DNA from 3 places in the Streptomyces sp. NPDC001231 genome. Region 1 is predicted to be linked to each of the others. Evidence: riboswitches for the same ligand, from Rfam matches in the RefSeq annotation. Region 1 holds a riboswitch; each other region holds the start of a gene.
What was found. A riboswitch is a leader RNA that binds a small molecule or an ion and turns the genes downstream of it on or off. The one in region 1 is predicted to bind cyclic di-AMP.
Positions count from the first base shown of each region.

Region 2: it holds a riboswitch for cyclic di-AMP, as region 1 does, so the genes downstream of both, ACFY3J_RS15800 (transglycosylase SLT domain-containing protein) here and ACFY3J_RS36995 (M23 family metallopeptidase) in region 1, are expected to answer to the same signal.
Region 3: it holds a riboswitch for cyclic di-AMP, as region 1 does, so the genes downstream of both, ACFY3J_RS16930 (M23 family metallopeptidase) here and ACFY3J_RS36995 (M23 family metallopeptidase) in region 1, are expected to answer to the same signal.

Region 1 covers NZ_JBIAXS010000050.1:16,707-26,458, reverse strand. Annotated here, with positions in the region: gene ACFY3J_RS37055 (hypothetical protein) at 1-111, shown strand, start outside; gene ACFY3J_RS37050 (hypothetical protein) at 331-885, shown strand; gene ACFY3J_RS37045 (hypothetical protein) at 1,700-1,927, shown strand; gene ACFY3J_RS37040 (GntR family transcriptional regulator) at 1,995-2,252, opposite strand; gene ACFY3J_RS37035 (hypothetical protein) at 2,415-2,657, shown strand; gene ACFY3J_RS37030 (hypothetical protein) at 2,982-3,617, opposite strand; gene ACFY3J_RS37025 (hypothetical protein) at 3,837-4,169, opposite strand; gene ACFY3J_RS37020 (hypothetical protein) at 4,166-4,486, opposite strand; gene ACFY3J_RS37015 (hypothetical protein) at 4,876-5,145, opposite strand; gene ACFY3J_RS37010 (hypothetical protein) at 5,128-5,631, shown strand; gene ACFY3J_RS37005 (dihydrofolate reductase family protein) at 5,755-6,885, shown strand; tRNA gene ACFY3J_RS37000 (tRNA-Met) at 6,985-7,058, shown strand; cyclic di-AMP (ydaO/yuaA leader) riboswitch at 7,288-7,444, shown strand; gene ACFY3J_RS36995 (M23 family metallopeptidase) at 7,456-8,511, shown strand; gene ACFY3J_RS36990 (aldo/keto reductase) at 8,628-9,572, shown strand; gene ACFY3J_RS36985 (PrsW family intramembrane metalloprotease) at 9,589-9,752, opposite strand, start outside.
Region 2 covers NZ_JBIAXS010000011.1:124,576-134,327, reverse strand. Annotated here, with positions in the region: gene ACFY3J_RS15835 (VOC family protein) at 1-71, shown strand, start outside; gene ACFY3J_RS15830 (hypothetical protein) at 81-953, opposite strand; gene ACFY3J_RS15825 (DUF6668 family protein) at 1,954-2,499, shown strand; gene ACFY3J_RS15820 (ABC transporter permease) at 2,489-3,385, opposite strand; gene ACFY3J_RS15815 (ABC transporter ATP-binding protein) at 3,372-4,316, opposite strand; gene ACFY3J_RS15810 (outer membrane lipoprotein carrier protein LolA) at 4,350-5,564, opposite strand; gene ACFY3J_RS15805 (polyprenyl synthetase family protein) at 5,851-6,861, opposite strand; cyclic di-AMP (ydaO/yuaA leader) riboswitch at 7,347-7,532, shown strand; gene ACFY3J_RS15800 (transglycosylase SLT domain-containing protein) at 7,538-8,023, shown strand; gene ACFY3J_RS15795 (HAD family hydrolase) at 8,276-9,082, opposite strand; gene ACFY3J_RS15790 (FAD-dependent oxidoreductase) at 9,215-9,752, opposite strand, start outside.
Region 3 covers NZ_JBIAXS010000012.1:111,399-121,150, forward strand. Annotated here, with positions in the region: gene ACFY3J_RS16920 (GNAT family N-acetyltransferase) at 1-2,689, opposite strand, end outside; gene ACFY3J_RS16925 (HPr family phosphocarrier protein) at 2,866-3,147, shown strand; gene ACFY3J_RS16930 (M23 family metallopeptidase) at 3,331-4,086, opposite strand; cyclic di-AMP (ydaO/yuaA leader) riboswitch at 4,099-4,259, opposite strand; gene ACFY3J_RS16935 (M16 family metallopeptidase) at 4,493-5,881, opposite strand; gene ACFY3J_RS16940 (M16 family metallopeptidase) at 5,878-7,251, opposite strand; gene ACFY3J_RS16945 (DNA topoisomerase (ATP-hydrolyzing) subunit A) at 7,656-9,752, shown strand, end outside.

The DNA of each region.
Region 1 (9,752 bases):
TGCGCCCTGCTACTGGGCAAGATGGCCCGGGACACCGGGAAGACTCAGCATGAGCTCCTGCAAGAACTGGCCCGCGACATCCACCGGCGCGAGCAGCAGTCCGGCGACTGAGCGAGTCGCGGTCAGAGCCAGAGAGACCAGGCGCTGGCCGCCGAGCCCCACACCACACCGAGCAGGGTGAGCAGCACCGGAGCCGGATTAGGACGGCTGCGAGGCCGTGATTACACCCACCACGCCGTGATCATCACATCAGGCCTGGCCCGACGCCGCGACGATCGATGCCGCTACGCTTCCACCGGCGCCGCCGATATCAGCATGGCAGGGGGGATCGTGAGCCGACCACTACTGTTCCTCGACGTGAACGGGCCCCTCAACCCTTATGCGGCCAAGCCGGAGAAGCGTCCCGACGGCTACACCACACTCAGGGTCCCCCAAGACCGTGAGGCGCCAGAGGGCCATCGAGAACTCTCGCTCCGTCGGGGCCCCTTGCGGGTCTGGCTCAGCCCGGAGCACGGACGAGCCCTGCTCCGGCTCGGCTATGAGCTGTGCTGGGCCACCACGTGGATGGGGGATGCCAACCGGTGGATCGGCCCAGTGCTCGGCCTTCCTGAACTACCCTTCGTCGACTTCGGCGACGCCTTGTTCCAAGATCGCCCCGATGGAGTTCACTGGAAGACTCCTCCTCTGGTGGACTACGCCAACGGCCGTTCCTTCGCCTGGGTGGATGATGAACAGAGTGATCTAGACCAGGCGTACGTGACCACCCACCACAGCGCACGTGGATTTCTGCACCACGTCAACCCGCGGATCGGCCTGCGCGAGGACGACTTCCGGGCCCTTGCCGACTTCGCCCGATCTTTGGGTACTTCACAAGCCACCGGCTGAGCCTGTCCTGTCCATCGGACAGCTCTGCCCCGGGTGTCCGGTGCCACTGAACCTTGGCCGCTTGCCGCTGAAGTTTGACCGGCACGACGATGTGCGCGGCACCCGCTGTCTGGGACACTCGTTTCCATGCCTGGTGCCAGACAAGACGATTCCAAGCCATGGCGGTCCATGCGGCTTGCCGCCTGGATCTTTCCCGTGGACATCGACGGTCGGCAACGAGAGTCGTGGTCCGAGTGGACGAACTGGCGGATATTCACGCTGCTCCTCTCGGGGCCGTTCATGGTGCTTGTTGCGTTCACTGGCCTAGGCCCCGGAGTGACTTGGTGGGAACGAGGCGGTCTTGCTGCGGTCGGCGCCGCCCTATCGGCGATCTTGGTTCGCGCGGTGATCGGGTACAGGCGGCTGACAGCCTCAAATCGGCAGGGGCCGAAGACGTAGCAGCAGGCCGTCGTCGACCTCTGCCGGCGCCCCCACTGCCCTTACAAGTCGCCCCGAGTCCCAGCCGGTCAAACTTCAGTGGCAGGAAACAACCGCTCGTCAAAGTTCGGTGGCAAACGGTCAAGGTTCAGTGGCACCGGACACCGGGCTCCGCGATCATTGCGGGACAGCCGTTAGACGTACCGCGCGGTTCCTACGGATTACATATCCGCTGCGCACCCAATTGCCGCAGGTCAAGCGGGCTATGGTCACGGGGTGGGCACAGCAGCAGGCACGCAAAAGGGCCCGGCCGGATCACTCCGACCGGGCCCCTCAACTTGACCGCCCGGGAGCTCCATCGTGCGATGCTGTGGCGGTTCCGACTGGGGAGGATGCGATGACGGATAGGCCGCTGACACACAAGCAGGCGCTCGCCGCAGTGATTCAGGCTCTGGGTGGCACGTGGGACACACAGCGCGCTGTGCTGGCTCTACGTGTTGCCGGGCACGAGGCGAAGGACCAGGAGGCCGTGGAGAAGGCGGCCCGTACCAATCTCCGCGCCCTGGCCGACGACGGCGTCATCGTGAGACCGGATCCCGGCGAGGCCGTGTACCGGCTGGCGTGACCGCAACACACTGAAGCCCCCTGCACGGCCCCAACGCGGGTCGCGCAGGGGGCGTTTCGTTATGCCGTCACTCGGCTGGAGGCGGCACGGCGATCACGAACACGCCCTTCCCCTGCACGCCCTGCACCAGGCCCTCAGCCGCCAGCAACTCCAGCGCACTCTTGATAGTCCGCCTCGACACCACGCCGCCGGTCTCGACTTCCAGCTCGGACTGTGACGGCAGGCGCCGGCCGACCGGGATCTCACCGCGCCGGATGCGGTCGCGCAGCGCGTTGGCGAGCTGCACGTACATCGGCGTCATGGCGTCCCGGTCAAGCTCGATCATGCTGTGACCGTAAGAGCGCATCCCCACTGGAGATAGATTGAGCTAGTCCGTCTGAGGACGTACTAAGACGTACTAAGTTGCCGTACAGTCCCATACAAGAGGCCCCCGCGGCCGGTCAGGGCCCGGGGGTATGGCCAACGCTGTATGGGAGCGCCGACAAACATGGCAGAGCCCGCGCGCGGGCACCGCGCGTCGAACACCGTGCAGAACATCCCATGGTCCCAGGCGGAAACGGACGCGTACCGCGCCCTGCTCGACCACACGGGCGGCACCGAGACGACCGGCCCGTGCCCCGGCTGCAACAGCCCCGAACGTGACTGCGAGACCGGCAAGGCGCTGCGTAGGGCGCTCCGCGACGCCACCCGCGCCCGTCGTGACCCAAGCGCGCGGGAAGGGGGCCGATGACCGCCCGGACCCGACCTCAGCAGCTCACGCTCGCCGCCGCCCGCGCGCAGGCCGCTACCAGCGCGCTGCGGACGGGCGGCGGGTACTGCGCCATGGTGCACCCCACCGGGCCGCCCGGATCGTGCACCCGCCACCCGGGGCACCCGGGCCACCATCGGGATTGGTACCAGCGGGAAACGCCGTTGGGCCCGTACCTGGATTGGACTGACGCCGAGTACGTGTGAGACTGCCCGCCCCTGCGCCGACGGGGCGGGCGCGGCAGGACACGAAGCGGCCCCGACTTTCGAGCCGGGGCCGCTTTCGCACATCGTGGCCGGAGCCTTCTCAGCTACCCGGTTCTCGCTGGCGCCACGCGCCGATTGCAGTGGTTCGGAGTTGCGCCTGCTCAGATTCGGGATGCCTGCCATCGGCACGAACAGTGTCCATGGCGATCAAGCGGAAGTTTCGTCTGGCACTGTTGGCAGCATCGTGGGCTCTGCGTAGCTCGTCTGCAAAGTCCCGTTCCTCGGGCTGCACACCAGCCTCGTCCTGGAGCCACGAAACGGCGATGTGGGTCATCTCCGCGAGCGCAGCGGCCAGGTCAGCTGCGGCTAGAGCTACTTCTTCCGGGCCCTCCAGAATGACTTGCTCGTAGGCAGTGCTGCTGGTCAGGTCAATACCTCTGAGACGCTCCAGGGCGACCTCGCGACGCGGTGGAGCGGAGGACATTGCATCGGACACCCACCACAGTGCTTCCAATCGCGCAGAGACTTCAGCTGCGTACGTGGCGTACGCCTGCCGACGAGGCTCCCGCAGCTGAGTTGCAAGATCAGCGCGTATCTGCCGTTCCGCCTGTCGCTCCTGTGCTGCCAGTTGCAACTTCGTCTGAGACCGGGCGAGGAACCCGGTTATGCCTGCTGCGACGGCACCCCCACACGCTCCGACTACCGCACCAAGAATTCCTGCCAGCGCTGCATCCATGTGCGCATTCTGGAGCCTCAACGTACCCAGCGTGCTTGCAAGTTCACGAGAGGTCGGTGGAACGGCTTTGGCTGGGAGTTGCTTTGGTGCGAGTGATCACGGCTCATTACGCTGGCCCGCGGATCGGGCAGGGTTGTGAGCCTGCCCGATAGTGCGCGATGTTGGGTCGTGGCTTTCGCATCTGGACGTACTGCATCTGTAGTGCTCGGCGCGGTGGCGTCACACCGTCTCGGCGTCCTCGGTACGACCGTCTACCGACTGGGTATGACCCGCGGCCGGGCGACTGTCCGACGGAGCTGCGCCGGGTGCGTCGAGGGGCCGCTGGCCTGCGTCATACCGGCGCACCATGCAGTGCGTGATGTCCGGCATCACGCCCTCGGGGATCCGCCCGGACTCCCACGTGTTCCGGTACGCGCCAGCCACGATGGACACCGCGGTGCGCACCGCGTCGGACAGCGTCATACCGGTGCGGAGCATCACCGCCAGGTCGTCATACAGGTGCGCGTCGACCTTCACGGACAGGGCCTTGCCCGGCTTCGGAGGGGTGCTCACCGGCCCTCACCGCCCCGAGTGCTGCGCTCGTGCTCGAGGAACGCGGCGACCGCGGCGAACTGCGCGTCGACGGAGCGGCGGACGGCCTCCCGCTTCGCAGCCTCGGCCTCCTCGGCGGGCAGCTTGCCGCGGAGGTAGTCGACGTTCCAGGCGATGTCTCGCGGGTCCTCGGCGAGCGCGGCCGTGGCGACGGTGCGGGCCTCGGCGGCGCGGTCGAGGATGCGACGGTCGTAGTCGGGGGTGTCGTAGGGGAGGGCGAGTGCGTCGAGGACGACCGCGAGCAAGTCGCGGACGGCGTCCGGGGTACGGTCCTGCATGGGTCTGAGCTCCTTGTACCGGAGGGGTTCGGATCAAGGCCCCGTTCGGCGTTGCAGTCGCCGCGGCGGGGCCGTCGTCGTGTCGGCGGCGCGGTGGTCACGTGGTCACGGGAGTGGTCACGGATGCGCCGTACTGAGCCGACACGGGCCGGTACGGGGTGGCGGAGCCCTAGCGTGCTGAGCTGGGGAAACAGAGCGCGTCGTCATCCGGCATCACCGGGCGACACGTCCTGACCCGTATTTTTAATCCATTGGTTGTGGGTTCGAGTCCCACAGGGCCTACGGCCGCAGGAGGAGGGCAGTCCCCTCCGACCTGCTCCGCAGCGCCCGGTTCGGCTTCGGTCGGTCCGGGCGCTGCGGCGTCTTCGCGGCCCGGGGCGCGGCGTGGGTCAGGCTGTGGGCCTTGGGGTTCTCCAGGTGGTCTGGAGGGCGGCGCCCACCTGGTCCCCCGTTCTGCGCCCGAGGGTGAGGGAGCCGTCGGATTCCAGGCGGGGGGCGTGGCCGAGCGGGGAGCCGTACTCGAAGCGGCAGTCGCTCAGGTGGAGCAGGCCGACGAGTTGTGCGCGCACCGCCTCCACCACCGCGTCGGGTGAGGTCGCCTCCCTGGCCGGCTGGGCCGCGTGGTCGCCGTCCTGGTGGCCGTGTTCGAGTCGGTGCACCGCACGTACCGGCGCATCGGCGCGGCCCCGCACCTCGGCGAAGTCCCCGCACGGCCGGAGCCGTGCCACAGGGTCGTCGTCGTTCCCGTCGGCGCCGTGAACCTGCTCACCAGCGAGGCCATCAGCGCCGCGCTGTCACTGGGTGACGAGGTCCGCGCCGTCAGCGTCGTGCACCCCGAGGACCGTGACGCCCCCTCCGCCGACGAGGTCCACGCCGCCTGGAACGCCTGGCGGCCCGGTGTCCCCCGCACCGTGCTGCACAGCCGCACCCGTTCCCTGCCCCGGCCCTTCGTCGACCATCTGCGCGCGCTGGCCGCCCAGGAGCGGCAGGACCGGATCGTGGTCCTCATCCCGGAGATGCACCTGCCCAGGCCCTGGCAGCGGCTTCTGCAGAACCAGCGTGGTGCCGTCCTGGACCGCGCCATCCGCCGCCACACCGATGCCGTCATCTGCCGCCTCCGGTTCCGCATCCACCTCGGTCACTGACCCTCACCGACCGGCGGCGGCCCACCCGCTTCGCGTGCGCGGCTCCGCCACGGTGGGGCCCCGCCCGCGATCGGCGGGGTCGGTCACACTGGAGCCAGTCCGCCGCCGAGAGAGAGGGCGTCGATGCCCCACCCGTACGTCCTGCTGTCCGCCGCCGTCTCGCTCGACGGCTACCTGGACGACACCGGTCCCGAGCGCCTGCTGCTCTCCAGCCCCGCCGACTTCGACCGGGTCGACGAGGTGCGGGCGTCGGCCGACGCGATCTTGATCGGGGCCGGCACCCTGCGGGCCGACAACCCGCGGCTGCTGGTGAACTCTCCGGCGCGGCGGGCCGCCCGCCGCGCCGCCGGGAAGCCGGAGTACCCGCTGAAGGTCGCGGTCAGCGCCTCCGGCGAGCTGGACCCCGGGGCGCCCTTCTGGCACACCGGCGGCGAGAAGGTCCTCTACACGACCGACGAGGGCGCGCTGCGGCTGCGGCGTACGGGCCTGGCCGCCGATGTCGTGCCGCTGGGCGCCGAACTCGGCTGGCCCCGGCTGCTCGAGCACCTGCACGACGTACGCGGGGTGCGCCGGCTCATGGTCGAGGGCGGCGGGACCGTCCACACACAACTGCTCCAGCAGCAGCTCGCGGACGAGGTGCAGCTCGTGCTCGCCCCTCTGTTCGTGGGGGACGCGGACGCGCCCCGGCTGTTCGGGCCCGGGACCTACCAGGGCGGGCGGCTGCGGCTGGTGGAGACGCGGACCATCGAGGACGTCGTCCTCGTGCGCTACGAGCCCACCGCCCCCGGCACCGCCGGCCGCGCCGTGCCCGCGGACCGGCACTGGCTCCGGCTCGCCTGCGAACTGGCGGCCCAGTGCCCGCCGTCCCGGACCGCGTTCAGCGTGGGCGCCGTGGTGGTCGCCGCCGACGGGACCGAACTCGCCCGCGGGTACTCGCGGGAGGGCGGCGACCCGGTCGTGCACGCGGAGGAGGCGGCGCTGGCCAAGGTCGACCCGGCGGATCCGCGGCTGCCGGACGCCACGGTGTACAGCAGCCTGGAGCCGTGCGCCCGCCGCGCCTCCCGGCCGCGTCCGTGCGCCCGGCTGATTCTGGACGCCGGGGTGCGACGGGTGGTGACGGCGTGGCGGGAGCCGGACACGTTCGTCGAGGGCGCCGACGGGACCGGGGTGCTGGCGGCCGGTGGCGCGGACGTCGTCGTGGTGCCGGAGTTCGAGGAGCGGGCCATGGAACCGAACCGCCATCTGCTCGGCTGAACGGGGCCCCGTCGCACGGCCGGGAACCGTGTGACGAATGGTGGAAGGTGAGGTGGGTGCGAGCAGCCTTCCGGATGGCATATACTGGTGTCACAACGACGCGGGGTGGAGCAGCTCGGTAGCTCGCTGGGCTCATAACCCAGAGGTCGCAGGTTCAAATCCTGTCCCCGCTACTGAAGGCTCAGGGCCGGAATCCGATCAATGGATTCCGGCCCTGAGTGTTTCACGGGCACGCGTCTCTCCTTGAGGCGCAGTCAACTCGCCCGGTTTTCGGTGGTCATGGACCGTAAGGTCGCGCCGGAAGGTTTAGTGATCAAGCCGAACGGCTTGGAATCCGAGCCCCGAGTCTATTAACGTTCGATAACGCAGCACGGTCGTCCCAGCCGTCACAAGAGGCGGCTCCGTGCACGCACGCCGAATCCCGCAAGGGAACCGGGGAACCACCAACTTGGGGTGAATCGAGCGTAACCGCCGTGTACTCACGGCTTGTTTACGCGCGTAGGAGACCTTCCCGCTCCGAACCCGTCAGCTAACCCGGTAGGCGAGACGGAAGGAAAGGAGTGCGCCTTCGTGGCGTCCAACCCGCCTGTCCCGGAAGCCCCGTTCGCGCCGAGCCGGCAGCACGGAGAGACCTTCGGCTACGACAGCCGCCGCGCCGACGAGGGCCCCTGGGAGGAGTGGAACCCCACCGCGGAGTCCATCCGTCCCGTGCGCGGTCGGCACCGCGTCGCCAAGCAGCGCGGCGGCGGACTCGCCCGCAGTTCCACCGTTCTCGGTGTCGGCGTCATCGCCGCGGTCGGCGCGGGCGGCATGGCGAGCGCCAACAGCGGCAAGCCGCCGGTGTCCATCTCGCTGCCCGACCTGCCCTCCGTGGGCTCCCTGTTCGAGGACTCCGACGCCGCCCCCGCGGGCTCGTCGACCGCGCTCAGTGGCGTCGGCCTGACCACCGCCGAGGCCGAGGACGGCACCTCGGACGCCGGCGAGGTGCTGCGCAACCGGATCATGGCGCAGGCCGAGCAGCAGCAGGTCCAGATCGAGGCCAAGGCCCAGGCTGATGCCGAGGCCGCCGTCGCCAAGAAGGCCGCCGAGGAGGCGGCGAAGGCGCGGGAGACGGCCGAGGCCAAGGCCGCCGCCGAGAAGAAGAAGGCGGAGGAGGAGGCCAAGCGGAAGGCCGAGGAGGCCGCGAGGAAGGCCGAGGAGGCCCGGCTGGCCGAGCTGGCCAGGCAGTACGCGCTGCCCACCTCCTCGTACACGCTCACCTCCACCTTCGGCCAGGCCGGTTCCATGTGGTCCTCCGGCTACCACACCGGCCTCGACTTCGCCGCGCCCACGGGCACCCTGCTCAAGGCGATCCACACCGGCACCATCACCGAGGCCGGCTGGGCCGGCTCCTACGGCTACCGCACGATCCTCACCCTCGAGGACGGCACCGAGCTGTGGTACTGCCACCAGTCGTCGATCAGCGTCAGCGTCGGCCAGAAGGTCAGCACGGGCGACGTGATCGGCCGCGTGGGCGCCACGGGCAACGTCACGGGGCCCCACCTCCACCTGGAGGTCCACCCGGGCGGCCAGTCCACCGGAATCGACCCGCTGGCGTGGCTGCGCGGCAAGGGCATCACCCCCTGACGGACATGGACCGGTCTCACCCCTGACGAGCCTGTGAGAGCGGTTTGCGCAACCTTTGCGGCCGGATGCGGCCCGGCCCGGAATGGGTCGCTCCGGCGCGGTTGTTGATGTTGGGCATGACTTCTCTACGCAAACTGGGTTCGTCCGATCTCGAGGTCTTCCCGCTCGCCCTCGGCGGCAACGTCTTCGGCTGGACCGCCGACCAGGAGCAGTCCTTCGCCGTCCTCGACGCCTACACGGCCGCCGGAGGCAACTTCGTCGACACCGCCGACTCCTACTCCGCGTGGGTGGAGGGCAACCAGGGCGGCGAGTCCGAGACGATCATCGGCAAGTGGATCAAGGAGCGCGGCAACCGCTCCGACGTCGTCATCGCCACCAAGGTCAGCCAGCACCCCGACTACCAGGGTCTGAGCGCCGCGAACATCAAGGCCGCGGCCGACGCCTCCCTCAGGCGCCTGGGCACGGACCACATCGACCTGTACTACACGCACTTCGACCAGCCGGAAGTCCCCGTCGAGGAGATCATCGGCGCGCTCGACGAGCTGGTCAGGGCGGGCAAGGTGCGGCACATCGCCGCCTCCAACATCTCCGCCGAGCGCCTCCAGGAGTCCCTGGACTTCTCCGACCGCGAGGGTCTGGCCCGCTACGTGGTGCTCCAGCCGCACTACAACCTGGTCTCGCGCGACACCTACGAGGGCGGGCTGGAGAACGTCGCCGAGCGGTCCGGCCTGGCCGCCGTTCCGTACTACGCGCTCGCCTCCGGCTTCCTGACCGGCAAGTACCGGCCCGGTACGACGGTGGACAGCGCGCGGGCGCAGGGCGCGGCCAAGCACCTCGAGACCGAGCGCGGCCGCGAGGTCCTCACGGCCCTGGACGAGGTCGCCCGGGCCCATGACGCCGAGGTCGCCACGGTGGCCCTGGCCTGGCTCGCCGCGCAGCCGACGGTGACCGCCCCGATCGCCTCGGCGCGGACGGTGGAACAGCTCCCGGCACTGCTCGGGGTCGCGGAGCTGCGGCTGACGGAGGAGGAGCTCGGGAAGCTGACGCGGGCGTCGGCGTAACTCCCGTCCCCGGCCGCTACGGCTGCGTCCGGTACGGGTTGTACGAGGGATACGGCGCCGCCGGTCCGTACGACCCGTACCCCAGCGGCCGGGGGTGCACTCCGTACACCCCGTACCCCGGCCAGGGGGGCGCGGCCATGGGCGTCGTCATCCTGGCCGCGTGGTCCAGCGCGGGCTGCG
Region 2 (9,752 bases), on a different contig from region 1:
ATGTGCGGGAGCCCGCCGGGGAGTGGGTGGTGATGGAGGATCCGGAGGGCAACGTGTTCTGCGTGGCGTAGGGCGCCGGGTCAGCTCGGGGGTGGCGGGGACGCGTCACGGGCCCGTTCGGCCAGGCGGCCCATGCGGGCGCGGGCGGACTCCAGTTGCTCGATGTCGTCGACGGCGGGGCCCTCGTCGGCGGTGAGTTCGGTCCACAGGTCGATCAGGTCGCGGCCGAGCCGCAGGCCCCGCTCGGGGTCGCGGACCGCGCGCCAGGCGGCGGCCGCGCTCTGCACGTCGCCGTAGGCCGCCGCCGCGTCGCCGGCGCGGCGGCGGATGCGGGCGAGGCCGAGGGAGATATCGAAGGAACGGAGCGGATCGCCCGCCAAGTAGGCGATGTACGCGGTGAGTTCGCGCGCCCGCAGCACCTCGGGGTGCTCCGGGCCGAGCGTGCCGGACGCGTCCGCGACGGTGCGTTCGGCCAGGGCCGCCGCCTCCTCGATCCGGCCCTCCTTCACGGCCTCGTTGACCCGCGCCAGGGGTTCCGCGAGCAGGACGGCGCCCGCTTCACCGGCCGCGGTCCTGGGATCCTCCCCGAGCACCGCCTCGGCCACGGCGTCGAACCCGCGGGCGGGGGTGGGGGTGGGCCTGGGATCGGATTCGTCCAGGTCGAGGTCGGCCGCGTCGGGGGCCGGGCGCTGGCGCCGGCGCTGATGCCGGTACGGAGTCGCGGCGGACGCGGGGGCGCCGGGCGCGGGGGCGTGGTCGCCGGGCGCGGCCGGTTCCGGCCGCGCGTCGACGTCGGCCGGGCTCGCGTCCATCACCGGTGGCGGGCCGAACACCCCCGTGGGCGCGACGGCCGTACCGAGGGGCGTGTCACCCGCCGGTTCCGGCAGCGCCCGCAGCACGAACGTCGGCGCCGCCTCGGCGGACGGCACCTGCGGCTCGGGAACCGCCCGCATCGGGAAAGTGGGCGCGCGCTCGCCGTACGGCGTACCGCCACCGACCCGAGGCCCACCGTCCAACCCGGACCCCGGCAACTCCCGCGCAGGAAACACAGGACCCCCCTCAGCGGACGGCGCCGACAACTCCGGAACCCCACACATCGGGAAAACAGGCGCACTCTCGCCGTACGACGTACCGCCACCGACCCGAGGCCCACCATCCGACCCGGACCCCGGCAACTCCCCCGCAGGAAACACAGGACCCCCCTCAGCGGACGGCGCCGACAACTCCGGAACCCCACACATCGGGAAAACAGGCGCACTCTCGCCGTACGGCGTACCGCCGCCGGTCCTGGGCTCGCTGTGCGGCGCGGGCGGTGGGAACGCGGGGGCGGGCGGCAGGGAGGGCGGCACCGTGTCGGGCTCGCGGGCAGGGTCCGGGGCCTGCCTCAGTACGTGCGTCCCCCTGTCGTCCTCCGATCGCGGGGCCGGGCCCGGCCGGGGTGCGTCGGCCGGTGGGTCCGGCGGTGCCGTGCGCAGGGGTTCCGCGGCGAACGTGCTGGAGCCGTCGGTGTGGACCTGGAGGGGGACGACGTAGCCGATGCGCTCGTCGGTGACCGTGGCGAGGACGGGGTGGCCGGAGGCGAGGGCGATGCGGTGGAGGTGGCTCAGGACGGCCTGCTGGATCTCCTCGCCGGGAGCCGGGTGGACCGGTACGCCGCCGACCGAGGCCCCGGAGCCGTCCGCCGGCACATGGACGGCGACCGGCGTCGCCACGGGTGCCGCCGGCCGCGCGGCGCGCTCGTGTTCCCGTTTCTTCCCGCGGCTCAGTCGAGACATCGGCTCCCTCACTCGGATGAGTGCCATCCGGTCGTTCGCGTACATTCGAGTCTCTCCGCCCGCCTGCCCTCCCCGCGTCACCACGACGTCACAGACTCGCACCAGGAACCGCACTCCTGTGACGCGGGTAACGTTTCGCGGGCAAGGATCGTCGGGATGACGCGGGAGGGGGACAGCCATGCGGACAGACGTACGACAGGGACCGGAGATCTGGGTCCGCGGGCCGGTGACCGACGCCCGCGCCGAGGGTGGGTGGGAGAGCGGGCCGGAACGGCCCGCCGGCCGACCCGTCACGCCCCGCCGGTTCTCCTGGCTGGCCACCCACGGCGGCGCGGGCACGACCACGCTCGCGGCCGTCTACGGCGGTCACGACTGCGGACGCGCCTGGCCGGGGCCCGGCGCTCCGGAGTCGGTGCTGCTGGTCGCCAGGACCCACGCGGCCGGGCTGGACGCCGTCACCCGGGCCCTCGAGGTGTTCCGCGGGGGCGAGGCGCCCGCCGGACTCGACCTGGACGCCGTGGTGCTCGTCGCGGACGCGCCGGGCCGGCTGCCGCGGCGGCTCGCCCAGCGGGTGAAGCCGATCGAGTCCGTGATCGACGTCTACCGCGTCCCGTGGGTGGAGGCCTGGCGGCTGGGCGACCTGAGCGGAACGCCGCCGCGGGAGAGTGAACCGCTGGCCCGTCTCACCGGGGCGGGGAGCGCGCGGTCGGTCCCTACGCCGTGATGTCCTTCGCCGTGAACCGTGCCCAGGCCGCCGAGCCGAACACCGCCGCGTACAGGGCCTGCAACTCCAGGTTCTTCACCAGGCCGTCCCAGTAGACCGGCTCGCGCATGAGGTCGGCGAAGGACAGCCAGTAGTGGGGGAAGAGGTACGGCTGGATCGCGTGCAGCTGGGGGATCTGGTCGACGATCTGAACGGTGATCAGCAGGCCCACGGTCGTGGCCATCGCGGCGATCCCGCTGTTGGTCAGTGTCGAGACGAACAGGCCGAGGGCGGCGAGTCCGATCAGGGACGCGGCGACGACGAGGGCGATCAGCAGCGCCCGGCCGAGTCCGTCGGCGAAGCTGATCCGCGTGCCCGAGATGGTCGTCAGATCGCCGAGCGGGAACAGCAGGGCGCCCACGATGAGCGCCGAGACGGCGACCACGAGGGTGGCGACCAGACAGAAGGCCATCGTCGTGGCGTATTTGGCGAGCAGCAGGCGAGTGCGGCCGGCGGGGGCGACCAGCAGATAGCGCAGGGTGCCCGCGTTCGCCTCCCCGGCGACGGCGTCGCCGGCGATCACGCCCACGGCCATCGGCAGGAAGAACGGCAGGGTGGCGGCCAGCGCGGTGAAGACCAGGAACAGCCCGTTGTTGGTGACCTGCGCGATGAACGCCGGACCCTCGCCGCCCCCGCCGCCGACGGACGAGCCGTCCCTCGTCTCGATCCTGACGGCCACCCCGACCAGGACCGGCACACCGGCCAGCACGCCCAGCAGCGCGAGGGTGCGCCAGCGCCGGAAGGTGGTCACCAGCTCGCTGCGCAGCAGCCCGAAGGTCCACAGCCCGCGCGGGGCGCGCACGCCCACGTCCGCGGCCTGCCTCGGCGACACCTCAGCCCGCGACATCGAAGCCCTCCCCCGTGAGTGCCACGAACGCGTCCTCCAGCGAGGCCCGTTCGACCCCGAAACCTCGTACGCGGACGCCCGCCGTCACCAGTGCGGCGTTCACGTCGGCGAGGTCGCGCTGCGGTGGGTCGCCGGACACCCGGTCCTCGCCCGCGACGACGTCGCCGGCGCCCTGTTCCTTCAGCACCCGGGCCGCCTCCCCCGTGTCGGGCGTGATCACCACCAGCCGGCCGCGCGCTCCGGCGGCCAGTTCCGCCACGGCTCCCTGGGTGATCAGCCGCCCCCGCGCCATGACCGCCGCGTGGGTGCACACCTGCTCGATCTCGTCCAGCAGATGGGAGGAGAGGAAGACGGTCGTGCCGTCGGAGGCCAACTCCCGGACCAGGGAGCGGATCTCGCGCATGCCCTGCGGGTCGAGACCGTTGGTCGGCTCGTCCAGGACGAGCAGTCTGCGCGGCTGGAGCAGCGCGGCTGCCAGCCCCAGGCGCTGTTTCATGCCCAGGGAGTAGGCCTTGGCCTTCTTGCCCGCCGCGGCCGTCAGGCCCACCCGGTCCAGGGCGGCGGCGACCCGGGCGCGCCGCGTGCGGGGGTCGGCGGTCGGGTCGGCGGCGTCGTAGCGCAGCAGGTTGTCCCGGCCGGACAGGAAGCCGTACAGGGCCGGGCCCTCGATGAGCGCGCCGACCTGCGGGAGCACGGTGCGCGAGGACCGGGGCATGGGGCGCCCCAGCACGCGCGCCGTGCCGGAGGTGGGCTCGATGAGCCCCATCAGCATGCGGATGGTGGTGGTCTTGCCCGAGCCGTTCGGGCCGAGGAAGCCGAAGACGCTGCCCGCCGGGACGGTCAGGTCGAGACCGTCGACGGCGAGCTGTCCGCCGCGGTAGCGCTTGGTGAGCCCGCGCGTGTGGATGACGCTGTCATCCCCCTCGTCCATCGGCTCCCTCGATTCCTCGTGCCCGTCGTGTCCTTACTGCCCGGTGTTCGCCGCCTTCACCAGTGTGTCCTTGGTGACGGCGCCGACGTACACCTTGCCGTCGTCCGTGATCAGCGCGTTGACCAGGCGGGTGGAGAAGACCGTGCCCTTGCCGAACTTGCCGTTGACCTGGTCGCCGAGCGAGCCGAGGAACCCGCTCAGGTCGCCCTTGCCGGAGGACGACGGGATGCCGCCCTTGTTGCCGGTGTCGATCACGGCGATGGAGTTCCAGCCCTTGCCGAGGACCTTCGGGCCGTTCTCGGCCGGGTCCTTGTGCGACGCGCCGGGCTCGTGGAACTGCCGGTCCGGGCCGGCCTTCCGCTCGGCGCCCTGCCCGGCGTCCTTCGCGGCGTCCTTCTCCTCGGTGACCTTCGCGCCCTTGGGGGGCGTGAAGTCGAAGGTCGAGGCGGCCGGCTTGGCGAAGCTGACCTGGGTGAAGCCCGCGTCCACCACGGCGGCGCCGCCGCTCGCCGGGGTGAGCGTGAACTTCAGCGGCAGCCCGGTCCTGGCGTCCACCGCGATGCTGATCGCACCGACCGTGGTGCCGGAGGCGTGCTTCGGCTCGATGACCAGCTTGTAGGCGTCGCGGCCGGCGACTTGCGCGGTGCCGTCGACCTTCACCGAGGTGGTGTCGTCGACCGCCTTCAGGGCCTCGTCGGCGAAGTCCTTGGGCGTGGCGGGGACCTCGTCCCGGTGCTTCTCGCCGCCGTCGGCCGCGGTGCCGTGGAAGACCTCGTTCGACTTGCTGTCGTAGCCCCAGACGTCCTTGCCGTTGTGGATGAGGCTGTACTCGGCGGCGCTCTCGATCAGCGAGACCTTCTGCCGGTCCTCGCCGTCGGCGGCGACGCGCAGGGTGTGCGTTCCGGAGGCCAGTTCGGGCAACTTTGACGTCGGGTCTGCCGACGAACCGTCACCACCCCCAACCGCGCCGGAGGCCAGGCCGCTCTCCAGGCCGCCGAGGTTCGGCAGGCCCAGGTCGGTGCTGACCTTGACCGTGCCGGACAGCTGCTGGACGTCCGACTTGGCGATCTTCTCGATGAGTTGCTGTGCGGTGATCTTCGGCAGGTCGGGGTCGCCGGACGCGGCGAGCGCGGGGACGAGCCCGATGGTCGCCGCCGCCACCCCCACCACCGTGACCGGGACGACGTAGCGCGCGGCCTTGCGGCGCCCCGTGCTCAGGTCGTCGGCTTCGGATTCGTTCGGTGCCATGTGTGCCCTACCTCCGTCATCGGCGGCGGCTGTCCTTCTGCACTGGGGTGTCACCCTCAGCCGCCATTCTCACCCAGATCGGTGAGGAGTGGTGTGGTCCGTGGTTTCCATCTGACCAAATCGGCGGGGCGGAAGCGTCAGACCCCGGAGCCAACTCCGTGTACGCCTGCGGTATGACACACAAAGGGCGACGCCTCCCCCACCCCGTAGGGGTAGACGTGGGGAGCGCCGCTCGAAGGGGCCGCCCGGCGGGGGCGGCCGGTGAGGTCGCGGAACCGGACGGGCGTCAGCCGGCCCGGTGCACCACCGCGTCGCACAGCTGAAGCAGTGCGGCCTTCGCCTCGCACTCCCGCAGCGGCGCCAGCGCGGCCCGCGCCTCCTCGGCGTAGCGCACGGTGTCCCGGCGGGCCTGCTCCAGCGCCGGGTGCGCCCGCAGTGCCGCCAGCGCCTCCGCGTGCCGCGCGTCGTCGCTCAGGTCGGAGTCCAGCAGCTCGCACAGGGCGATGTCCTCGGCCAGCCCCAGCCGGGCCGCGCGCTCGCGCAGCCGCAGCACCGGCAGGGTGGCGATGCCCTCGCGCAGATCGGTGCCGGGCGTCTTGCCCGACTCGTGCGAGTCGGAGGCGATGTCCAGGACGTCGTCCGCCAGCTGGAAGGCGACGCCCAGCCGCTCGCCGTACTGCGTCAGCACGTCCACGACCGTCTCGTCGGCGCCGGACATCATCGCGCCGAACCGGCACGACACCGCCACCAGCGACCCGGTCTTGCCGCCCAGCACGTCCAGGTAGTGGTCGACCGGGTCCCGGCCGTCCTGCGGGCCCGCCGTCTCCAGGATCTGCCCGGTGACCAGCCGCTCGAACGCCACGGCCTGCACCCGCACGGCCTCCGGGCCGAGGTCGGCGAGGATCTGCGAGGCGCGGGCGAAGAGGAAGTCGCCGGTCAGGACCGCGACCGAGTTGCCCCAGCGGGTGTTGGCACTGGCCACCCCGCGGCGCACGGCGGCCTCGTCCATCACGTCGTCGTGGTACAGCGTCGCCAGGTGGGTCAGCTCCACCACCACGGCCGAGGGCACGATCCCCGGCGCGTACGGATCCCCGAACCGGGACGCGAGCATCACGAGCAGTGGCCGGAACCGCTTCCCGCCCGCCCTGACGAGATGCTGGGCGGCGCCCGTGATGAACGGGACCTCACTCTTGGTGGCTTCGAGCAGCCCTTCCTCGACAGCCGCCAATCCGGCCTGGACATCGGCTTCGAGAGCCTGGTCCCGCACGCTCAGCCCGAATGGCCCGACGACGGTCACGAGGGGTCTCCTGTCTGCTGGTGTCTGCTGGGGATTACACGGTTTGTCGATAGGTCGCTGCCCTCACTCAAGTCAGCGTATCCGGTCACGTTTCGATCACCGATATCGCCCACCTATACGGGCCAGGCCACTTCACCCGACGTGACCACCATCACGTGTCGGCCACATGGCCCACGCACACTCACACATGAAGTCCGATTCACCCCTATTGGGGTTTCAATTCTCTTTAGTGGTATTTGCTCTTCGGTCGACCGAGCCGTGACTTGGGACACACCCCCTTCCGTCCGCACCATCTCTCACATTCCTCCACATTTCCTTTACGCCCAGCCGAGTTGAGCCTTGGCAGGTGCAAAGGATCAAGCACCACATACCCCCCAGACCAAGGTCAAACAGGACGATGTGTGATTCCGGCACTTGTTCGGGACATGTGCTCTCGCATACGTTCCCGGCACCGACGGGCGGACGCCGAATCCTGCCGCCGCCCGTAATCCCAACGACCCAATGAACCACGGCAGGAGCGGGGGACCCAGGTAAGTCGCCGGGCCGGGCGTCGTACGTACCGCGTACACCGCACCGGAACGGCTAGGGGTGAAGCCGCGCCCTTCAAGGCGCGGCCGGGCACCTCCCAGCCCGAACCCGACAGCTCACCTCGCAGGCGACGGAGAGGAATTCCCCCATGCCTGCAAACGGTCAGCGCCGCTCTTCCCGCACCGCCCGCCTCGTCCGCGCCCTCGCCGTCACCGGCACGGGCGCAGCCGTCCTCGCCGTGCCGCTGCTCGGCGCCACGACCGCGTCCGCGGCGACCCCGGCCACCGTCCGGACGGCCGCGAGCTTCGGCTACTCGAACAACCTCGACGGCTGGATCCGGGCCTCCCTGGCGATCATGGCGGAGAAGGGCATCCCGGGCTCCTACAACGGGATCCACCGCAACATCATCCGCGAGTCCTCCGGCAACCCGCGCGCCATCAACCTCTGGGACTCCAACGCCAAGAAGGGCATCCCTTCCAAGGGGCTGCTCCAGGTCATCGACCCGACCTTCCGGGCCTACCACGTGAACGGCACGTCCTGGGACATCTACGACCCGGTCGCCAACATCACCGCCGCCTGCAACTACGCGGCCAAGCGGTACGGCTCCATCGACAACGTCTTCGGCGCGTACTGACCGGACCGCGGCCGGCGCACAGACCGGCTAGTGCTGTGACCGGAAAGGTTTGCCGGGAAGCTCGCGGCGTCCGGTGCTGGGGGCACCTCCCACGCCGTTCGGGCAGTGGGGGAGCATCGCACAGCGGAGCATGACCCGCGGTACTGGACGTACTCGGGTGATGCGACAACGCGGCTGGGGGTCCCCCTGCTCGAAGAGCTTGGGGGAGCCGTGCCGGGCGTCGCGAGCCGGTGAACCTTTCGGGTCACAGCACTAGACAAACAGTCGTTCGAGGACGACGGCGATGCCGTCGTCCTCGTTCGACGTCGTGACCTCGTCGGCCACCGCCTTGAGCTCGGGGTGGGCGTTGGCCATCGCGACCCCGCGGGCGGCCCACTGGAACATCGGGATGTCGTTCGGCATGTCGCCGAAGGCGAGGGCGCTCTCGCGGCCCAGTCCCAGGTGTCCGGCGGCCAGTGCCAGTCCGGTCGCCTTGGTGATGCCGCATGGCTGGAGTTCGACGGTCCCGGGGCCCGACATGGTGACCGTGGCGAGGGAACCCACCGCGCCGCGGGCCGCCTCCGCCAGCTCGTCGTCGGACAGCACCGGGTGACGCAGCAGCACCTTGCTGATGGGCGCGCGCCACAGGTCGTCGCGCCGATCGACCCGTACGGCGGGCAGCGCCAGGTGCGGCATGAGATACCCCGGCTCGATGAGGGTGAGCCCCTCGACCCCGTCCTGGTCGACCGCGGCGTACACCTCCCCCACCTCGGCCTCGATCTTGCCGAGCGCGGTCTCGGCCTCCTCCCGGTCCAGGGTGACCGACCACAGCAGGCGGTCGCTGCCGGCGTCGTAGAGCTGTGCGCCCTGCCCGCACACCGCGAGCCCCGTGGTGCCGAGGACGTCGAGCAGTTCCCGCACTCTCGGTGCCGGCCGGCCGGTCACCACGAGGTGCCTGGCACCGGCGGCCGCCGCCCCCGCGAGCGCGGCGAGGGACCGTTCGGACACGGTGTGGTCGCCGCGCAGCAGCGTCCCGTCCAGGTCGGTGGCGATGAGGGCATATGCGAGGGCGGCCATGATCAGAGAATACGGATGCCCCGGCCCGCCGACTCGACCGGAGCCGGACGACCGCGACGGCCACCGTGCTCCCGGCTCCCTTCATTCAACTCCCTTACCGATGAGGGAGCTTCGGCACCGCGGACGAGGTGGCCCTCAACCGTGCGCCACCGCAAGGTGTGCGGCCAGCCGCGGCGAGGCGTACTCCGTGCCGCACACGAACCGCATCACCGGCCCGTACGAGGCCGCCGCCGGCAACCCCGTGAAGTAGAGGCCGGGTACCGAGGAGACGTAGCCTGCGCCGAGCCTCGGGGCGCCACGGCTGACCGCGAGTCCGGTGCGCAGCTCGTGGCCGAGGAAGCCCATCGCGGCGATGTCGACGCGGTAGCCGGTGGCCGCCATGACGTGGTCCGCCTCCAGTTCCCGGCTCTCGCCCGCGAGGGTGCGCACCGTCAGTACCGGACGCCCGCCCGTGACCTCGGCGCGCACGATGCCGCTCACCTCGTGGACCGGTACCGCCGACTCGAAGCGTTCGCGCAGCCACCAGGCGCCGAGCGGGCCGAGGACCCGGCGGACCAGATGGTGGCGGACCCCGGCCGGGAGGTACCGGAAGGGCTGCGGGTGGTAGCTCAGCGCCCACAGCGACCAGGCGCGGCCGAACGGCGACTCGGGCCGGAACCTCGGCTGCTCCCAG
Region 3 (9,752 bases), on a different contig from region 1:
CCGCGCGCACGACGGTGTCGACCCCTCGGGGTGCCATCGCCTGCACCACCGGCCGCAGCTCCTGGGGCTTGCCGAAGAGGTCGGTCAACTCGGCGTAGGCCCGGCGGAGTTGATCCTCGTCGGTGAGGTCGAGGCGTACGCCGCCCAGGTCGGCGCGGTGCCGCAGGTGCGGGGCGGTGGCCTTCAGGGCGACGGGGTAGCCGAGGGCGCGGGCGGCCTCCGCGGCGGCGTCGGGGGTGGGGGCGGGCAGGGCCCGGCGCACGTGGATGCCGTACCGGCCGAGCAGCTCGCAGGTCTCCTCCGTGCCGAGCGTGAGGCCCTGCCCGCGCTCGAGCAGTCCGCCGATGAAGGCGGCGGCGCCCTTCTCGTCGATGTCCTCGTACTCCGGCACCTTCCCCGGCTCCGCGGCCTCCCGCCGCCACTGGCCGTACCGGACCGCCTCGGCGAGGGCCCGCACGGCACGCTCGGCGGCGGGATAGGCGGTGATCAGCCGCGGCCCGGTGGGGGCCGGCTCGGGCCCGGCACCGCCCGCCGTCACACCCGCGGGACCTGCGCCCCCGGCCGCGGCCCTGTCGGGCACGGCAGGGGACGGCCATCGGGAGCCGGGGCGAACCTGCGAGCCCGTGGCGGAAGCTTGGCCCGGACCTCGCCGAGGTCCTGTTGTGCATGCCTTTGGACCTGTGCCGGTCTCGGGATTCGGGTCTGCCAGGGATGCCCGGCCCGCCTGGTGCCCCGGACCCGCCGGGGATGCCGAGGCAGGCCGGGGTGTCGTGGGAGGTGGCAGGAGGGGGGTCGCTCCCGGATGGGGGCCCGGGCCGGGGGGCGGGGCCGTGCTGGTGGCGGCGGAGAGGGCTTCCGCCAGGCCGCCGAACTCGACGTGCACGACCAGGACCGGTTTGCCGGGGACCTCCTGCGCGGCCGAGCGCAGCGCCTCGGCCAGGGCCGAGTCCTCGGCGGCCCCCTCCCCCAGCGCCGGTATCAGCGTGACGACCACCGCGTCGGCGGTCTCGTCGGCGAGCGCCCGGGACAGCGCGACCCGGAAGTCCTCCGCCGACGCCGCCGTCGTCAGGTCCCGCGGCGGCTGGGGGCGCAACCCCTCCGCGAGGCAGCGGTCGTAGGTCAGCACTCCCAGCGACTCGGAGTTGCCGAGGATCGCCACCCGCGGCCCCGGCGGCAGCGGCTGCCGGGCGAGCAGCAGGCCGGTGTCGACCAGTTCGGTGATGGTGTCGACCCGGATCACGCCGGCCTGCCGCAGCAGCGCGGACACCGTCGCGTGCGGCAGCCGTGTCGCGCGCACCGCGTGCCCCTGCGGGGCGGAGCCCGCGCTCTGCACCACGACCAGCGGCTTCACCGCCGCCGTACGCCGGGCCAGGCGGGTGAACTTGCGCGGGTTGCCGATGGACTCCAGGTACATCAGGGCGACGTCGGTGTCGGGGTCGTCGTACCAGAACTGCATGACGTCGTTGCCGGAGACGTCCGCCCTGTTGCCGGCCGACACGAAGGTCGACACGCCCGTGACCCCGGTGACCCCGCCGCCGCGCCGGTGCAGCCGGGACAGCAGCGCGATGCCGATGGCCCCGGACTGGGCGAACAGCCCGATGCGGCCGGGCCGGGGCAACTCGGGGGCGAGGGAGGCGTTCAGCCGGACGTCCGGCGAGGTGTTGATGATCCCGAAGGTGTTGGGCCCGATGATCCGCATGCCGTACGTGCGCGCCCGCCGCACGAGGGCGCGCTGCCGCTCACGTCCCTCGGGGCCGCTCTCCGCGTAGCCCGCGGAGATCACGACGAGCCCCTGCACCCCGTGCTCGCCGCACTCGGTGACGGCGTCCGGGACGCACTCGGCCGGCACGGCGACGACGGCGAGGTCCACGGGCCCGTCGATGTCCCGCACCGAGCGGTGGGCGGGCACCCCGTCGATCTCCTGGCAGTCCTCGCCGAAGGCCCGGTTCACGGCGTGGAGCCGGCCCGTGAACCCGGCGTCGCGGATGTTGTCGAGGATGCTGCGGCCCACGCCGCCGCGCGTGCGGCCCACTCCGATGACGGCGACCGAGCCGGGCACCAGGAGCCGCCGTACCGACCGTCCCTCGGCCCGCTGCTCCCGCGCCCGCTGCACGGCCAGCGAGCGGTCGGTCGGCTCGATGTCGAACTCCAGGTGTACGACGCCGTCCTCGAAGCTGCGCTTCTGGATGTACCCGGCGTCCGTGAACACCTTGATCATCTTGGTGTTGGCCGGAAGCACCTCGGCGGTGAAGCGCCGGATGCCGCGTTCACGGGCGACGGCCGCGATGTGCTCCAGGAGCGCGGAGGCGACCCCGCGTCCCTGGTGGGCGTCCTGCACCAGGAAGGCGACCTCGGCCTCGTCGGAGGGCGCCGAGGCGGGCATGCCGTCCGCGCCGATGCGGTCGTAGCGTACGGTGGCGATGAACTCGCCGCCGACCGTGGCCGCGAGTCCCACCCGATCCACGAAGTCGTGGTGCGTGAAGCGGTGGACGTCCTTCGCGGAGAGGCGCGGGTAGGGCGCGAAGAAGCGGTAATACTTGGATTCGTCCGACACCTGTTCGTAGAAGCTGACCAGACGGCCGGCGTCATCGGCGGTGATGGGGCGGATCCGTGCGGTGCCACCGTCGCGCAGCACCACGTCGGCCTCCCAGTGGGCGGGGTACTCGTGCCGGTCCGGCGAGGTCTGCATGGGGCCCAGCGTACGGCTCGCGTCCGACACCGGCGCGAGGCAGTCTGTGGAGGACACACGTCGGACCGAGGCCGCGGTCCGACGCCACCCGGAGCGGCGCACACCCCCGCTCCGGGCTCGCTCCACGTGTGGAAAACTGGTCTAGACAACCCTGATCACCTGAAGGGCAGCAACACATGGCTGAGCGCCGCGTCAACGTCGGCTGGGCCGAGGGCCTCCACGCCCGCCCCGCCTCCATCTTCGTCCGGGCCGCCACGGCCTCAGGCATCCCCGTGACGATCGCCAAGGCCGACGGGACGCCCGTCAACGCGGCCTCCATGCTGGCCGTGCTCGGCCTCGGCGCCGAGGGCGGCGAAGAGGTCGTCCTGGCCTCCGACGCCGACGGCGCGGACGCCGCGCTGGACCGGCTGGCCAAGCTGGTCGCCGAGGGGCTCGGGGAGCTTCCCGAGACCGTCTGACCGGCAGGACCGGTCCAGCGCCGAAGCCGTGCCGCCCGGACCGGGCGGCACGGCTTCGGTGTGCCCGGCGGACTCCCGGAACACCGGAACGGAACACGGCGGGGTACACCGCAAGCCCCGGCTCGGGAGCCGGGGCTTCGGAAGTGTCGCGTGGCACGCCGGGCGGTGCGCCGGCGCGGCGGGTCAGACGTCGACGCCGTGCTTGCGGAGGTAGGCCACGGGGTCGACGTCGGAGCCGTAGTCCGGGGACGTACGGGCCTCGAAGTGCAGGTGCGGTCCGGTGACGTTGCCGGTCGCGCCGGACAGGCCGATCCGCTGGCCCGGGATGACCTGCTGGCCCACCGAGACCCCGATGGACGACAGGTGCCCGTACTGGGTGTACATGCCGTCGGCCATCCTGATCACGACCTGGTTGCCGTACGCCCCGCCCCAGCCGGTCTCGACGACGGTGCCGATGCCGACCGCGTGGACGGTGGTGCCGCTCGCGGCGTGGAAGTCGATGCCGGTGTGGGTGCCGGAGGACCACAGGGAGCCACCGGTGCGGTAGCCGGTCGATACGTAGGAGTCGAGGATCGGCGTCACGAAGGCGTTGAGACGCTTGCGCTCTGCCTCGCGGGCGGCGCGCGCCTTGGCCTCGCGCTCCTTCGCGGCCCGCTCCGCGGCCTTCTTGCGCGCGGCCTCCTCGGCCTGCTTGCGCGCGGCGGCCCTGTGCTGGGCGACGGCCTGGGCGTCGATCTTCTCGGCGACGCTGTCACCGATCGTGACGACCGGGGTGAGGCCGGTGTCCTCGGGAGCGGGGTCCTCCGCGGCGAGGGCCGGGGCGGCGAGGGTGCCGATGACGCCGGTGGTGGCCAGGGCCGCGACGCCCGCCGCGCGGGCGGTGGTGCGGTGCATCCGGCTCGGCCGGCGGTGCTTCCCGGCAGCGCGGGTGAACGCCATGGGGACGTGGGTCCTTTCCTTCCCTGTCGCCTACCGGGTTAGCTGACGGGTTCGGAGCAGGAAGGTCTCCTACGGCCCCCTCGCGGCGTGCGCGGGTGTCCGATTCACCCCAGGGACGGTGGGTCCCCGGCTCCCCTGGCTCACGCCGTACGGGGACTCGGCGATGGCTGTCCGGTGCCGCGGACGCGGCGCACTGCCCGACGAACAGCCGGACCGACGCTAAACGGGGCCGCTTTCAATTCCCAAACGGATCAGATGTTTTGTAGCGCATACCACAGGGCAGACAGGCAACCTCCCCCTCAATTCGGACATCGTGGGGCCCTGGTGACGCTTCGGTCACCAGGGCCCCACGCGCGCGTGTGCCGTTCGTCGCGCGTGCGACGGCGGCGGCAACGAGGTGGTGCCTCTACTCGGCCGCGACGACGATGACCCGGCCGGCACCCAGGGCCTCGACCGGCTCCTTGATCTGCGCCGCGTCACCGACGAGGACCGTCACCAGCCGGTCCACCGGGAACGCGTTGACGACCGCCGCGGTCGCCTCCACCGTGCCGGTCGCGGCGAGCTGCTGATAGAGCGTCGCCTGGTAGTCGTCGGGCAGGTGCTGCTCGACCTGGTCGGCGAGCGTGCCGGCCACGGCGGCGGCCGTCTCGTACTTCAGCGGTGCCACGCCGACGAGGTTCTGCACGGCGACGTCCCGCTCGGCGTCGGTGAGGCCCTCGGCGGCGAGCTTGCGCAGCACCGTGAACAGGTCGTCCAGGGCCGGGCCGGTGTTCGGGGTGTCGACCGAGCCGCTGATGGCGAGCATCGCGGCGCCCGACCCGTCGGGGGCCGAGCGCAGCACCTGGCCGAACGCCCGCACCCCGTAGGTGTAGCCCTTCTCCTCGCGCAGGACGCGGTCCAGGCGGGAGGTGAGCGTGCCGCCGAGGCAGTAGGTGCCGAGCACCTGGGCGGCCCACACGCGGTCGTGCCGGTCGGGGCCGATCCGGCCGATGAGCAGTTGCGTCTGCACGGCGCCGGGCCGGTCCACGATGACCACGCGGCCGGTGTCGTCCGCGGTCACCGGCGGCACTGGCCGCGGCTTGGCGGGCGAGCCGGTCCAGGCGCCCAGGGTCCGGCCCAGCAGCTCGTCGAGGTCGACGCCGGTGAGGTCGCCGACGACCACGGCGGTGGCCGTGGCCGGGCGCACGTGCCGGGCGTAGAAGGAGCGGACGGCCGCGGAGTCGATGGTGCCGACCGTCTCCTCGGTGCCCTGGCGCGGACGCGACATGCGCGAGCCGGCCGGGAAGAGCTCCTTGGACAGCTCCTTGGCGGCGCGGCGGGCCGGGTTGGCCAGCTCGTGCGGGATCTCGTCGAGCCGGTTGCGCACCAGCCGCTCGACCTCGGAGTCGGCGAACGCGGGCGCCCTGAGGGCGTCGGACAGCAGGCCGAGCCCCTTGGCCAGACGGGAGGCCGGGACCTCCAGGCTCAGCCGTACGCCGGGATGGTCGGCGTGCGAGTCGAGGGTGGCGCCCGCGCGCTCCAGCTCGGCGGCGAACTCCTCGGCGGAGTGCTTGTCGGTGCCCTCGGAGAAGGCCCGCGCCATGATCGTGGCGACGCCGTCCAGGCCGGCCGGCTCCGCCTCCAGGGGCGCGTCCAGCAGCACCTCCACGGCGACGACCTGCTGGCCGGGGCGGTGACAGCGCAGCACCGTCAGGCCGTTGTCCAGCGTCCCGCGCTCGGGCGCGGGGAACGCCCACGGCTTGGCCGCGCCGGCCCGGGGCTGGGGGTGGAACTCCATCGTGGCGAGCTCGGTCACTTCGCCGCCTCCTCGGTCTCGTCGGTGGCCGCGGCGTCCGCGCCCCGGTCGTCGTCCTGCACGTCGGCGGCGGTCGGCTCGTAGACGAGCACCGCGCGGTTGTCGGGGCGCAGGCGGGACTTGGCGGCCTCCTGGACCTCCTCGGGCGTCACCTCCAGGACGCGCTTGACGGCGGTCAGGGCGAGCTGCGGGTCGCCGAACAGGACGGCGTAGCGGCACAGTTCGTCGGCGCGGCCGGCGACGGTGCCGAGACGGTCCAGCCACTCGCGCTCCAGTTGGGCCTGGGCGCGCTCCATCTCCTCGGCCGTCGGGCCCTGTTCGGCGAACCGGGCGAGCTCCTCGTCGATGGCCGACTCGATGACGGGGACCTCGACGTCGCCGGAGGTCTTCACGTCCAGCCAGCCCAGGGAGGGCGCGCCGGCCAGCCGCAGCAGTCCGAAGCCGGCCGCGACGGCCGTACGGTCGCGGCGCACCAGCCGGTTGTAGAGCCGGGAGGACTCGCCGCCGCCGAGGATGGTGAGCGCCAGATCGGCCGCGTCGCACGCGCGCGTGCCGTCGTGCGGGAGCCGGTAGGCGGCCATCAGGGCGCGGGCCGGGACCTCCTCCTCGACGACCTCGCGCAACTGCTCGCCGATGACCTCGGGCAGGGAGCCGTCACGGGGCTCGGGCTTGCCGTCGTGGGACGAGATCGAGCCGAAGTACTTCTCGATCCAGGCGAGCGTCTGCTGCGGGTCGATGTCACCGACGACCGACAGGACGGCGTTGTTGGGCGCGTAGTACGTGCGGAAGAACGCGCGCGCGTCCTCCAGGGTGGCCGCGTCCAGGTCCGCCATCGACCCGATCGGCGTGTGGTGGTACGGGTGGCCCTCCGGGTAGGCGAGGGCGGTCAGCCGCTCGAAGGCGGTGCCATAGGGGACGTTGTCGTAGCGCTGGCGGCGCTCGTTCTTGACGACGTCCCGCTGGTTCTCCATGGACTCGTCGTCCAGCGCCGCGAGCAGGGAGCCCATGCGGTCGGCCTCCAGCCAGAGGGCGAGCTCCAGCTGGTGGGCGGGCATGGTCTCGAAGTAGTTGGTGCGCTCGAAGCTGGTGGTGCCGTTGAGCGAGCCGCCCGCGCCCTGCACCAGCTCGAAGTGGCCGTTGCCCTTGACCTGGGCGGAGCCCTGGAACATCAGGTGCTCGAAAAGGTGAGCCAGGCCGGTACGCCCCTTGACCTCGTGGCGCGAGCCGACGTCGTACCAGAGGCACACCGCCGCGACCGGGGTCAGGTGGTCCTCGGAGAGCACCACGCGCAGGCCGTTGGCCAGGCGGTGCTCGGTCGCTGTCAGGCCGCCGGAGTCTGCCTCGGCTGCGGCCGTGTGACCCATGGGCATGTACGTCCCTTCGATCGCGGTGGCGGTCTGCGAACCGCCCTTTTCCTGCCGGTCCTGCCACTGTATGCAAGCGTGCGGATCCCTGGCGAAGTTCCCACGACCCGTACGCCGAGAGCGAGACGGAAAGCCACGCGCCACGGCGGCAGGGCGGCGGGGAGGCAGGGCGGGACGCGAACGGGGCGCGAACGGGACGCGACGGGGCTTCGCACGCGCCACAGAAGCACCACCGCCCTCAGAGGCCACGGGACGGACAAGGGCGCGGCAGCCGACGGCGGGAGGGCCCCGGAGGCGCGACGGGGTCGCGGAACGGCCCTGTGGGACGGGGCGTGGTCCGCGTTGTCGGTCGCGCGGTCCACAATGGTCCGCGTCAGATCCCGTCACGCTTCAGCAAGGAGCCGGCAGCGATGGCCCGCCGCAGCACGAAGACCCCGCCGCCCGACGATTCGTACGAGGAGAGGATCCTCGACATCGACGTCGTCGACGAGATGCAGGGCTCCTTCCTCGAGTACGCGTACTCGGTCATCTACTCTCGCGCCCTGCCGGACGCCCGGGACGGACTCAAGCCGGTGCACCGCCGCATCGTCTACCAGATGAACGAGATGGGGCTTCGCCCCGACCGCGGCTACGTGAAGTGCGCGCGCGTCGTCGGCGAGGTCATGGGCAAGCTGCACCCGCACGGCGACGCGTCGATCTACGACGCCCTGGTGCGCCTGGCCCAGCCCTTCTCGATGCGTGTCCCGCTCGTCGACGGCCACGGCAACTTCGGCTCGCTGGGCAACGACGACCCGCCGGCCGCCATGCGGTACACCGAGTGCCGGATGGCCGAGGCCACGAGTCTGATGACGGAGTCCATCGACGAGGACACCGTCGACTTCGCCCCCAACTACGACGGCCAGGAGCAGGAGCCGGTGGCCCTGCCGGCCGCCTTCCCGAACCTGCTGGTGAACGGCTCCTCGGGCATCGCCGTCGGCATGGCCACGAACATGCCCCCGCACAACCTCAACGAGGTCATCGCGGCCGCCCGCCACCTGATCCGCCACCCCAACGCGGACCTGGACGCCCTGATGCGGCACGTCCCGGGTCCGGACCTGCCCACCGGCGGCCGGATCGTCGGCCTGTCCGGGATCAGGGACGCCTACGAGACCGGCCGCGGCACCTTCAAGATCCGCGCGACGGTCTCGGTGGAGACCGTGACCGCGCGCCGCAAGGGGCTGATCGTCACCGAGCTGCCCTTCTCCGTGGGCCCGGAGAAGGTGATCGCCAAGATCAAGGACCTGGTCGGTTCGAAGAAGGTCCAGGGGATCGCCGACGTCAAGGACCTCACCGACCGCGAGCACGGACTGCGCCTGGTCATCGAGATCAAGAACGGCTTCGTGCCGGAGGCCGTCCTGGAGCAGCTCTACAAGCTGACGCCGATGGAGGAGTCCTTCGGCATCAACAACGTCGCCCTGGTCGACGGCCAGCCCCTCACGCTCGGCCTGAAGGAGCTGCTGGAGGTCTACCTCGACCACCGCTTCGACGTCGTACGGCGCCGCAGCGAGTACCGCCGGACCAAGCGGCGCGACCGGCTGCACCTGGTCGAGGGCCTGCTCACCGCGCTGGTGGACATCGACGAGGTCATCCGTCTGATCCGCTCCAGTGACAACTCCGCGCAGGCCAAGGAGCGCCTGATGCGGCGCTTCTCGCTGAGCGAGGTGCAGACGCAGTACATCCTCGACACCCCGCTGCGCCGTCTGACCAAGTTCGACCGCATCGAGCTGGAGGCGGAGAAGGCCAGGCTCGTCGCGGAGATCGAGGAGCTGACCCGGATTCTGGAGTCCGACGCGGAGCTGCGCAAGCTGGTCTCGGCCGAGCTGGCCGCGGTCGCCAAGAAGTTCGGCACTCCGCGGCGCACGATGCTGCTGGAGGCGAGCGACACCCCGGCCGCCGTGGTGCCGTTGCAGGTGGCGGACGACCCGTGCCGCGTCCTGCTGTCCTCGACCGGCCTGATGGCCCGCACGGCGAACGGCGACCCGTTCGCGCGGGGCGGGGGTGGCAAGCGGCAGAAGCACGACGTGATCGTCTCGGCGGTCCCGGCGACCGCCCGGGGCGAGGTGGGCGTGGTGACGTCGGGGGGCCGCCTGCTCCGCGTGAACGTCGTCGACCTGCCGCAGTTGCCGGAGACGACGTCGGCGCCGAACCTCGCCGGTGGCGCGCCGCTGGCGGAGTTCGTCTCCCTGGAGGACGACGAGACCGCGGTCTGCCTGACCACGCTGGACGAGTCGTCGCCGGGCCTGGCGCTCGGCACCGAACAGGGCGTCGTCAAGCGGGTCGTCCCCGACTACCCATCCAACAAGGAGGAGTTGGAGGTCATCACGCTCAAGGAGGGTGACCGGATCGTCGGCGCCGCCGAGCTGCGCACCGGCGAGGAGGACCTGGTCTTCATCACGGACGACGGCCAGCTCCTGCGCTACCAGGCCTCCCAGGTCCGCCCGCAGGGCCGCGCGGCCGGCGGCATGGCC